Regions from separate parts of the Bradyrhizobium sp. 482_C4_N1_8 genome, predicted to be linked through region 1. Evidence: riboswitches for the same ligand, from Rfam matches in the RefSeq annotation. Region 1 holds a riboswitch; the other holds the start of a gene.

Region 1 (4,209 bases):
ATCGTTGTTTTGATCGAGGGTGTCACTGCGCCCTGTACGAGGCAACCTGACGCTCAAGCAGAGCGCCCTGCACGCCAGCCCGTCAATTCCGCATCACGAATTTTGCGCAAGCCTGGCCGCGCGCTCGCGCTCGACGCGTTCGGTGACGTCGCGCGCCATCGCGACCGATCCGACCACGGCACCACCGGCATCGCGCACCAGCGCGAAGGTCATCTCGATGTAGAGCTTGCGTCCGCTCTTGTGCAACGCGCGGGTCAGCGTCGGCCTGCCCGCGAGCTTCATCGCCCCGGTGGCAAGCGCAGCTTCGAAGCCCTTCCAGTGCGCGGCACGCAGATGTTCGGGAATGATCAGATCGAGGTTCTGGCCGAGCGCCTCGTCCGCCGAGAAGCCGAACAGTGTGGTCGATGCGCGATTCCAGCGCGTGATGGTGCCGGAGCGATCCGAATAGATCAGCGCGTCCGCGACGTCGTCGACGATCCTTGCGTCGAGTTCGGATTGAACACTCATCTCGCCACCTCGCATGCAGCCGGATTTCAGCTTGCATCCCGGCAGTAGTCAATCGAGAGGCTGCGGCGTACTGGATGCCCCGGTCAAGCCGGGGCATGACAGTAGGGTGTGTAGCTACACCCGAAAATGCTTCGATAGTTTGAGCCCCTGCGCCTGGTAGTTCGAGCCGATGCGCTGGCCGTACATCGCGTCGGGGCGCGACAGCATTTTCTCGTAGACGAGACGGCCGACGATCTGGCCGTGCTCGAGGATGAACGGCACCTCGCGCGAGCGCACTTCGAGCACGGCGCGCGATCCCTGCCCGCCAGCGCCGGCATAGCCGAAGCCGGGATCGAAGAAGCCGGCATAGTGCACGCGGAACTCGCCGACCAGGGGATCGAACGGCACCATCTCCGCGGCGTAATCGGGCGGCACCTGCACGGCTTCCTTGGAGGCGAGGATGTAGAACTCGCCGGGATCGAGGATCAGGCTGCCGTCGGGACGCGCCGAGATCGGTTCCCAGAAATCCTCCACCGCATAGCCGGAGCGGCGGTCGACGTCGACGACACCGGTGTGGCGCTTGGCGCGATAGCCGACGAAGCCGTTGGCCTTCTCGCCGGAGAGATCGACGGAGACGGCGACGCCGCCGGTGAGATCGGCATCATCGAGATCGACGAGACGCTCAGTCGCATGCAGCGCCTCGAGCTCGTCGATGTTGAGGATCGCATCTCCGGTGCGGAAGCGCACCTGACTCAAGCGCGAGCCCTCACTGACCAGCACCGGAAACGTCTTCGGGCTGATCTCGGCGTAGAGCGGGCCGTGATAGCCGGCGCCGATCATGTCGAAGCGGCGGGTGCCGTCGGCGATGACGCGGGTGAAGACATCGAGCCGGCCGGTCGAGCTTTTCGGGTTGGCGGCGGCGACGATCTCCGGCGGCAGCGCCAGGCTTTCCAGGAGCGGCACGATGTAGACGCAGTTGGTCTCCAGCACCGCGCCATCGGCGAGGCTGAACTCGTGCAGCTTCAACTCGTCGATGCGCTCGGCGACGGTCGCGCCGGGACCCGGCAGGAAGCTGGCGCGAACGCGATACGCGATGTCGCCGAGGCGAAGGTCGAGGCTCGCCGGCTGGATCTGGCTTTCGACGAAGTCATAAGCGGGCAGGATGAGGCCCGCCTTCGCCATCGCCGCGATCATGCGGTCGGGCAGGATACCATTGGCGTCGGCGGCAACCGTGAAGCTCAACCGGGGGTCCTCGTCAGGGGTCAAATGCATCCGGACATGCGGGAAATAGCAGCCTTTTACGGCTATCCGATGGACGCCTTGACGGAAAGGCCATTGCGGAATATGAGCATCACTTATCCCGTGGTGATTTGAGCCGGCCGGCTTGCAGCCACGTTAAATAAGTCGCTAAACAGGCCGGGGACCTCTGTGATCCCGGCCCGTGGAAGTTATCCAGGCCGGTTTTTTTGTGACCATTTTCGATGGTCACGCAGAGGAGGTCCTATGTCGAAGTCCCCGGCGTCCACCACGCAATACCGTCCCGAAACCCGACTGGTCCATTCCGGCACCCTGCGCTCGCAATATGGCGAGACGTCGGAGGCGCTGTTCCTGACCCAGGGCTACGTCTACAACAGCGCCGAGGAGTGCGAGGCGCGGTTCAAGGGCGAGGACCCCGGCTTCATCTATTCGCGCTATTCCAACCCGACCATCTCGATGTTCGAGCGCCGCATGATCGAGCTCGAAGGCGCCGAAGCCGCCCGCTCGGCGGCGACCGGCATGGCCGCGGTGACGACCGCGATCCTGGCGCCGCTGAAGGCCGGCGATCATGTGGTGGCCTCCCGTGCCCTGTTCGGCTCGTGTCTCTACGTCATTCAGGATCTCTTGCCACGCTACGGCATCGAGACCACGCTGGTCGACGGAGCCGATCTCGACCAGTGGCAGCGCGCCTTGAGGCCGAACACCAAGACGTTTTTCCTGGAGAGCCCGACCAACCCGACGCTCGACGTGCTCGACATTCCAGGGATCGCCGAGATCGCGCACAGCGGCGGCGCGCGGCTCGTCGTCGACAACGTGTTCGCGACGCCGATCTGGCAGAGCCCGCTCGCGCTAGGGGCAGACGTCGTCGTCTATTCCGCGACCAAGCACATCGACGGCCAGGGCCGTTGTCTCGGCGGCATCATCCTGTCGTCGGAAGCGTTCATCGCCGAGCACATCCACAATTTCATGCGCCAGACCGGCCCGTCGATCTCGCCGTTCAACGCATGGGTCCTGCTCAAGGGCCTGGAAACGCTGGGCGTACGCGTGCGCGCGCAGACCGAGACGGCGGGACGCATCGCCGACGTGCTGGCGAGCCATCCGAAGATTTCGCGGCTGGTCTATCCCGGCCGCGCCGATCATCCGCAGGCAGCTCTCGTGAAGAAGCAGATGCGCGGCGGCTCGACGCTGGTCGGCTTCGAGGTCAAGGGCGGCAAGCAGGGTGCGTTCCGCGTGCTCAACGAGCTCAAGCTTGCAAAAATCTCGAACAATCTCGGCGATGCCAAGAGCCTCGTCACGCATCCGGCGACCACGACGCATCAGCGCCTCAAGCCGGAAGACCGCGCCGCGCTCGGCATCAGCGAGGGCTTCATCCGCTTCTCGGCGGGGCTCGAGCATGTGGACGATCTGATCGAGGATCTGACCGCGGCGCTGGAGAAGGCGTGAGGCGATTGGGCTCTTGTAGGGTGGGCAAAGCGACTTGTCCGCCGTAGCTCGAAGAGCGAAGGCGGAAGCGTGCCCACCATTCACGATCATATCGCCGATAGATGGTGGGCACGGCGCGCGAAGAGCGCGCCTTTGCCCACCCTACGGCACCGAGCCTACATCGGCCGATACGTTCGCACGTCCGCGGGCACGTTGACGCCGAGCTTGATCTGGCCGACGGAGCGGATGATGTCGTCGCCGAGGATCTGCGCGAAGCAGGCATAGCCCCAATCGTTCATATGCAGGCCGTCGGCGATCACGAAACTCTCGACCGGGATCGATTGATTCTCGTGCCAGTCGCGCATCACCTCGAAGCGGGGGAAGATGCCGACGTGACGGAGCTCGGCGACCTTCCCGAGCAGGTGCACCATCTTGCCGGCGCTCTCCTTGCGCTGGTTGACGGCTGGCGAATATTGCGGATCGACCAGCACGATGTCGGCGCCGCCAGCGGCCTGGATGCGGGAGATGCCGTCCTCGACCATCTTGGCGGTGTCACCGGGATCGAGATTGCGCAGCACCGCATTGGTGCCGACCTGCCAGATCACGAGATCCGGATGCACGTCGATCACCTCCTTCTGGAGGCGCTTCATCATCTCGGGCGCGTCCTCGCCGCCGACGCCGGCGTTGATCACGGTGATGTCGGCGGTCGGATATTGCCGGCGGAGCTGCGCGGCGAGACGGTTCGGATAGTTGAAATCGGGCGAGCTCGCGCCATAGCCCGCCGTCGACGACGAGCCGAACGCGACGATCACGACGGGTTTGCCGGCGACGAGCTTGCCCGCGACATGCGGCAGCGAGCCCATCGCCTTCGAGCCACCCTTCGGCGTGAGGCAGGGCACGCGGCTGAAAATGTCCCCGGCGGATTTCGCGACCTGCTTCACCTTGTCGATGGCGCGGGCGGTCACGCCGCGCTGCTCGTGGGACGTCGCGGCGACGGTGGTCTGGGAGGGCGAAGCGGAAGCCGGACTAGCGGCCTGCTGCGGC
Region 2 (4,209 bases), 370 kb from region 1:
AATCGGAATAGGCGGCATCGAGCACCAGCAGCACGTGCGACGGCAGGCCGGCGCGCAGCCGCTTGACCTCGTCGAACGGCACATAGGTGCCGGTCGGATTGTTGGGATTGGCGAGCCAGACCAGCTTTGTCTTCGGCGTCACCGCCTTGAGGATGGCGTCGACATTGCAGGTGAGGTTGGTCTCCTGCGCGACCACGTTCTTGGCGCCGACCGCCATAGTCGCGATCGGGTAGACCAGGAAGCCGTGCGTGGTCGAGATCGCCTCGTCGCCGTGGCTGAGATAGGTGTGGGCGAGCAGATTGAGGATCTCGTCCGAGCCGGCGCCGCAGATGATGCGGTTGGGGTCGAGCCCGAAAGAGCGCCCGATCGCTTCGCGCAGCACGCGCGAGGTTCCTTCCGGATAGTCTTCCAGATGCGCCGCCACGTTCCTGAACGCCTCGATCGCCTTGGGCGAGGGCCCGAACGGCGTCTCGTTGGCCGAGAGCTTGAACACCTTGCGGCCCGGCTCAGCCACCGGGCTCTTGCCGGGCGTGTAGGGCGCAATATCGAGAATGCCGGGATTCGGCACGGGGCGGGACATCTTCAACTCCGGAAGTAGCTTTAGGCGGTTCGCGATCTACGATTTCGACCCGGTCGAGGGCACCGTATAGCGCGTTGCGTGGCTGCCGACGAGGGCCGTGGAGCGCACCGAGGCCCCCGCTTCGATCAGGGCAGCCTTGATCTTGTCGATGCTGGTCGCGCTCGTGACCGAGACCAGCAGCGCTGCGCCGTCGAAGGCGGTATCGGGCACTGCCACGATCTCGGCGAGCGGCGACAGGGCGCGCGCGACCTCGGCGTTCCACCCGGACACGCGCACGCTGAAGGTCTCGACCTCCGTCACCACGGCGCTGTCGGCGACGCGGGAGATCGCGAACACCGGCAGCGCGGCCGGATGGTCGGCGCGCTCGACGAAGGGCATCCGCGCGATAATCTTCGGCGCGCCGTCTGCTTCCAGCTCCAGCCACCATGGCGTGCGGCTCGAGGTCGCCGAGACCAGCGCCAGGTCGCCTTTGGACTTCGCCACCGCTTCGACCGCGGCCTGCGCGCTGAAATGCGCGACGTAAGGTACCGTGAAGCCGAAATGGAAGCGCACGGAATCGCGCATCGCCGGCTCGCTCACCGAGATGTCGGCATGCACGGAGAACGGCGCTTGGACGTAAGTGAACGTCGAGATGATGACGCGCCAGATGCTCTCGACCGTGTCGAGCGGCAGGATGCCGCGATGACGCTGGACGATGTCACGCATCATGGCGGCCTCGCGCGCCGGGCGGAACGCCGAGCCGACCTCCTGGGTCTGCTTCACCTGGATCAGGCGGTCGATGATGTCGCCGCGCTGCATCAGGAGACGATGCATGCCCTCGTCGATCGCGTCGATCTCCTTGCGCAATTCCTGGAGCGATGGTGGCGCGGGCGGACGTTGGGACATATCTGCGAGATGCTGGTGAGAGGCGTTCCAATGCGGGTCGGCCAAGGCCCATCGGCAAGGCCGGATCCGCTGCGATCGACGTCCTGATTAGGCAGTCGGCGCGGCGAAAGCAAAGAGAAATGCAAAGGGAAACCGGGCCTTTTCGGCCGGCCTTTCAGGGATGAATTTGGCTAATCCGGACCGTGACTTGACGAAAACCGCCCAAGACAGTAGCTTTTGCCCGTTCCGTGGTCATTTGAGCCGGCCGGCTTGCAGCCACGTTAAAAAACTCGCTAAACAGGCCGGGGACGCTTCCGATCCCGGCCGAACCTATCGTTCAGGCCGGGTTTTTCATGGCCTGATTCCAGCGGCAGCCTGACGGGTGCCGCAAACGAGGTCGATGATGGTTGGCGTGAAGCCCGTGCCGAGTCCCGCGATCAGTGCCGACGACCGGTCGCATGAGGCGGATCATCCGAATTCGCAGGTCGCGCAGTTCGGCGCCGAGCAACCGCTGCGGCTCGATTGCGGCATCGATCTCACCCCGTTCCAGATCGCCTACCAGACCTATGGCGAGCTCAACGCCGATCGCTCCAACGCGGTGCTGATCTGCCATGCGCTGACGGGAGATCAGCATGTCGCCAACGTGCATCCCGTCACCGGCAAGTCGGGCTGGTGGGAGACGCTGGTCGGTCCCGGCCGACCTCTTGATCCTCAGCACTACTTCATCATTTGCGCCAACGTGATCGGCGGCTGCATGGGCTCGACCGGGCCGGCCTCGATCAATCCCGCCACCGGCAAGGTGTGGGGCCTGGATTTCCCTGTCATCACCATTCCCGACATGGTGCGCGCGCAGGCGATGCTGATCGACCGGCTCGGCATCGACACGTTGTTCGCGGTGGTCGGCGGCTCGATGGGCGGCATGCAGGTGCTGCAATGGACCGCGGCCTATCCCAAGCGCGTGTACTCCGCGCTGGCGATTGCCTGCGCGACGCGGCACTCGGCGCAGAACATCGCTTTCCACGAGCTCGGTCGCCAGGCGGTGATGGCCGATCCCGACTGGCACAACGGCCGCTACACGGATCAGGGCATCCATCCGCATCGCGGACTTGCGGTGGCACGGATGGCCGCGCACATCACCTATCTCTCCGACGCCGCGCTGCATCGCAAGTTCGGCCGCCGCATGCAGGACCGCGAGCTGCCGACCTTCTCGTTCGACGCCGATTTCCAGGTCGAGAGCTATCTGCGCTACCAGGGCTCGTCCTTCGTCGAGCGGTTCGACGCCAACTCCTATCTCTATCTGACCCGTGCGATGGATTATTTCGACATCGCCGGCGACCACGGCGGCGTGCTGGCGAAAGCGTTCGCGGGCATCGAGACGCGCTTCTGCGTGGTCTCCTTCACCAGCGACTGGCTGTTCCCGACTTCGGAATCGCGCGCGCTGGTGCATGCACTGAACGCGTCGAGCGCGCGGGTGTCGTTCGCCGAGATCGAGACCGATCGCGGCCATGACGCCTTCCTGCTCGACGTGCCCGAATTCTTCGATATCGCCCGTGCCTTTCTGCAATCGGCAGGGAAGGCGCGCGGGCTCACCGCCAGGATTGACTGACAAGGACGGCTAGCGATGTCTGTGCAGGAAGTGCTGCCGCTGGGCGGCGTTGCGACGGAGCAGTCCGGCCAGTTTCGCGCCGATCATCTGCTGGTCGCCGAGATGGTCAAGCCCGGCTCGAAAGTGCTCGACGTCGGCTGCGGCGAGGGCGATTTGCTCCAGCTTCTGGAGACCCGCGGCATCGACGGGCGCGGCATCGAGCTGTCGCGCGAGGGCGTCAATCGCTGCGTCGCCAAGGGCCTCGCGGTGGTGCAGGGCGATGCCGACACCGATCTCGTCAACTATCCCGACGACGCCTTCGATTACGTCATCCTGTCGCAGACGCTGCAGGCGACGCGGCAGCCGCGGGTCGTGCTGGAGAATCTGCTGCGCATCGGCCGCCGCGCCATCGTGTCGTTCCCGAATTTCGGCTTCTGGAAGATGCGACTCCAGCTCCTGGTCGGCGGCCACATGCCGCGCACCGAGAATCTGCCGGCGACCTGGTACGACACCGCCAACATCCATTTCTGCACCATCAAGGATTTCGTCGAGCTCTGCGACGCGATCCACGTCAAGATGGAGCGCGCCGAGGCGCTGGATCTCTACGGCCGTCCGTTGCGGCTGCGATTGCCGTGGTGGGTGTGGAACATGTTCGGCGAGCAGGGCGTGTTCTTGCTCACGCGCGGGCAGGGGAAGTAGTTTCCGTCATTCCGGGCCTGTGCCTGTCGGCGCATCCCGGAATGACAGCGACTGGCAGTCTAATGCGCCGCCAGCGACCGCGGATCGCGCACCGGCCAGCGCCCGGCTTCCACCAGCGTCACGAACCGCTCCACGCTCTCGTTGAACAGCGCGGGTTCTTCGAGATTGAGCACGTGGCCTGATTTCGGAAACATCGCGAGGCCCGCCGCGGGCAGGTGCTTCTTCAAGAACAGGCTTGCCTCGACGCAGGGATCGTCTTCGTCGCCGCAGATGATCAGCGCGGGCGTTGCCACACCTCGAATGGCATCCGGCATCGTGTAAATCGATGGCCTGCCGCCCTGGAAGCCGCGCATCGTGTTCGCGGAGCCCTTGGCATCGTGGCGCGCCAGCGCGGCGTAGAAATCGGCGTGGCCGCGCGGGTCCTTCACCAGGAACGGAATCCGGCTCGGCGCCTCGCGCGTGACCTTTGCGACCTCGGCGG

The links. A riboswitch is a leader RNA that binds a small molecule or an ion and turns the genes downstream of it on or off. The one in region 1 is predicted to bind S-adenosylmethionine.
Region 2: linked by a shared signal. The riboswitch ahead of metX (homoserine O-acetyltransferase MetX) and the one ahead of AB7Z56_RS41115 (O-succinylhomoserine sulfhydrylase) in region 1 are both predicted to bind S-adenosylmethionine.

Annotation. Positions count from the first base shown of each region.
Region 1 is NZ_CP197231.1:8,661,948-8,666,156, forward strand. Features, by position in the region: gene AB7Z56_RS41105 (PAS domain-containing protein) at 94-507, opposite strand; gene AB7Z56_RS41110 (2'-deoxycytidine 5'-triphosphate deaminase) at 622-1,758, opposite strand; SAM riboswitch at 1,839-1,918, shown strand; gene AB7Z56_RS41115 (O-succinylhomoserine sulfhydrylase) at 1,990-3,186, shown strand; gene AB7Z56_RS41120 (SGNH/GDSL hydrolase family protein) at 3,342-4,209, opposite strand, start outside.
Region 2 is NZ_CP197231.1:8,289,492-8,293,700, reverse strand. Features, by position in the region: gene AB7Z56_RS39335 (pyridoxal phosphate-dependent aminotransferase) at 1-580, opposite strand, end outside; gene AB7Z56_RS39330 (chorismate mutase) at 617-1,465, opposite strand; SAM riboswitch at 1,683-1,762, shown strand; gene metX (homoserine O-acetyltransferase MetX) at 1,848-3,050, shown strand; gene metW (methionine biosynthesis protein MetW) at 3,066-3,728, shown strand; gene AB7Z56_RS39315 (alpha/beta fold hydrolase) at 3,788-4,209, opposite strand, start outside.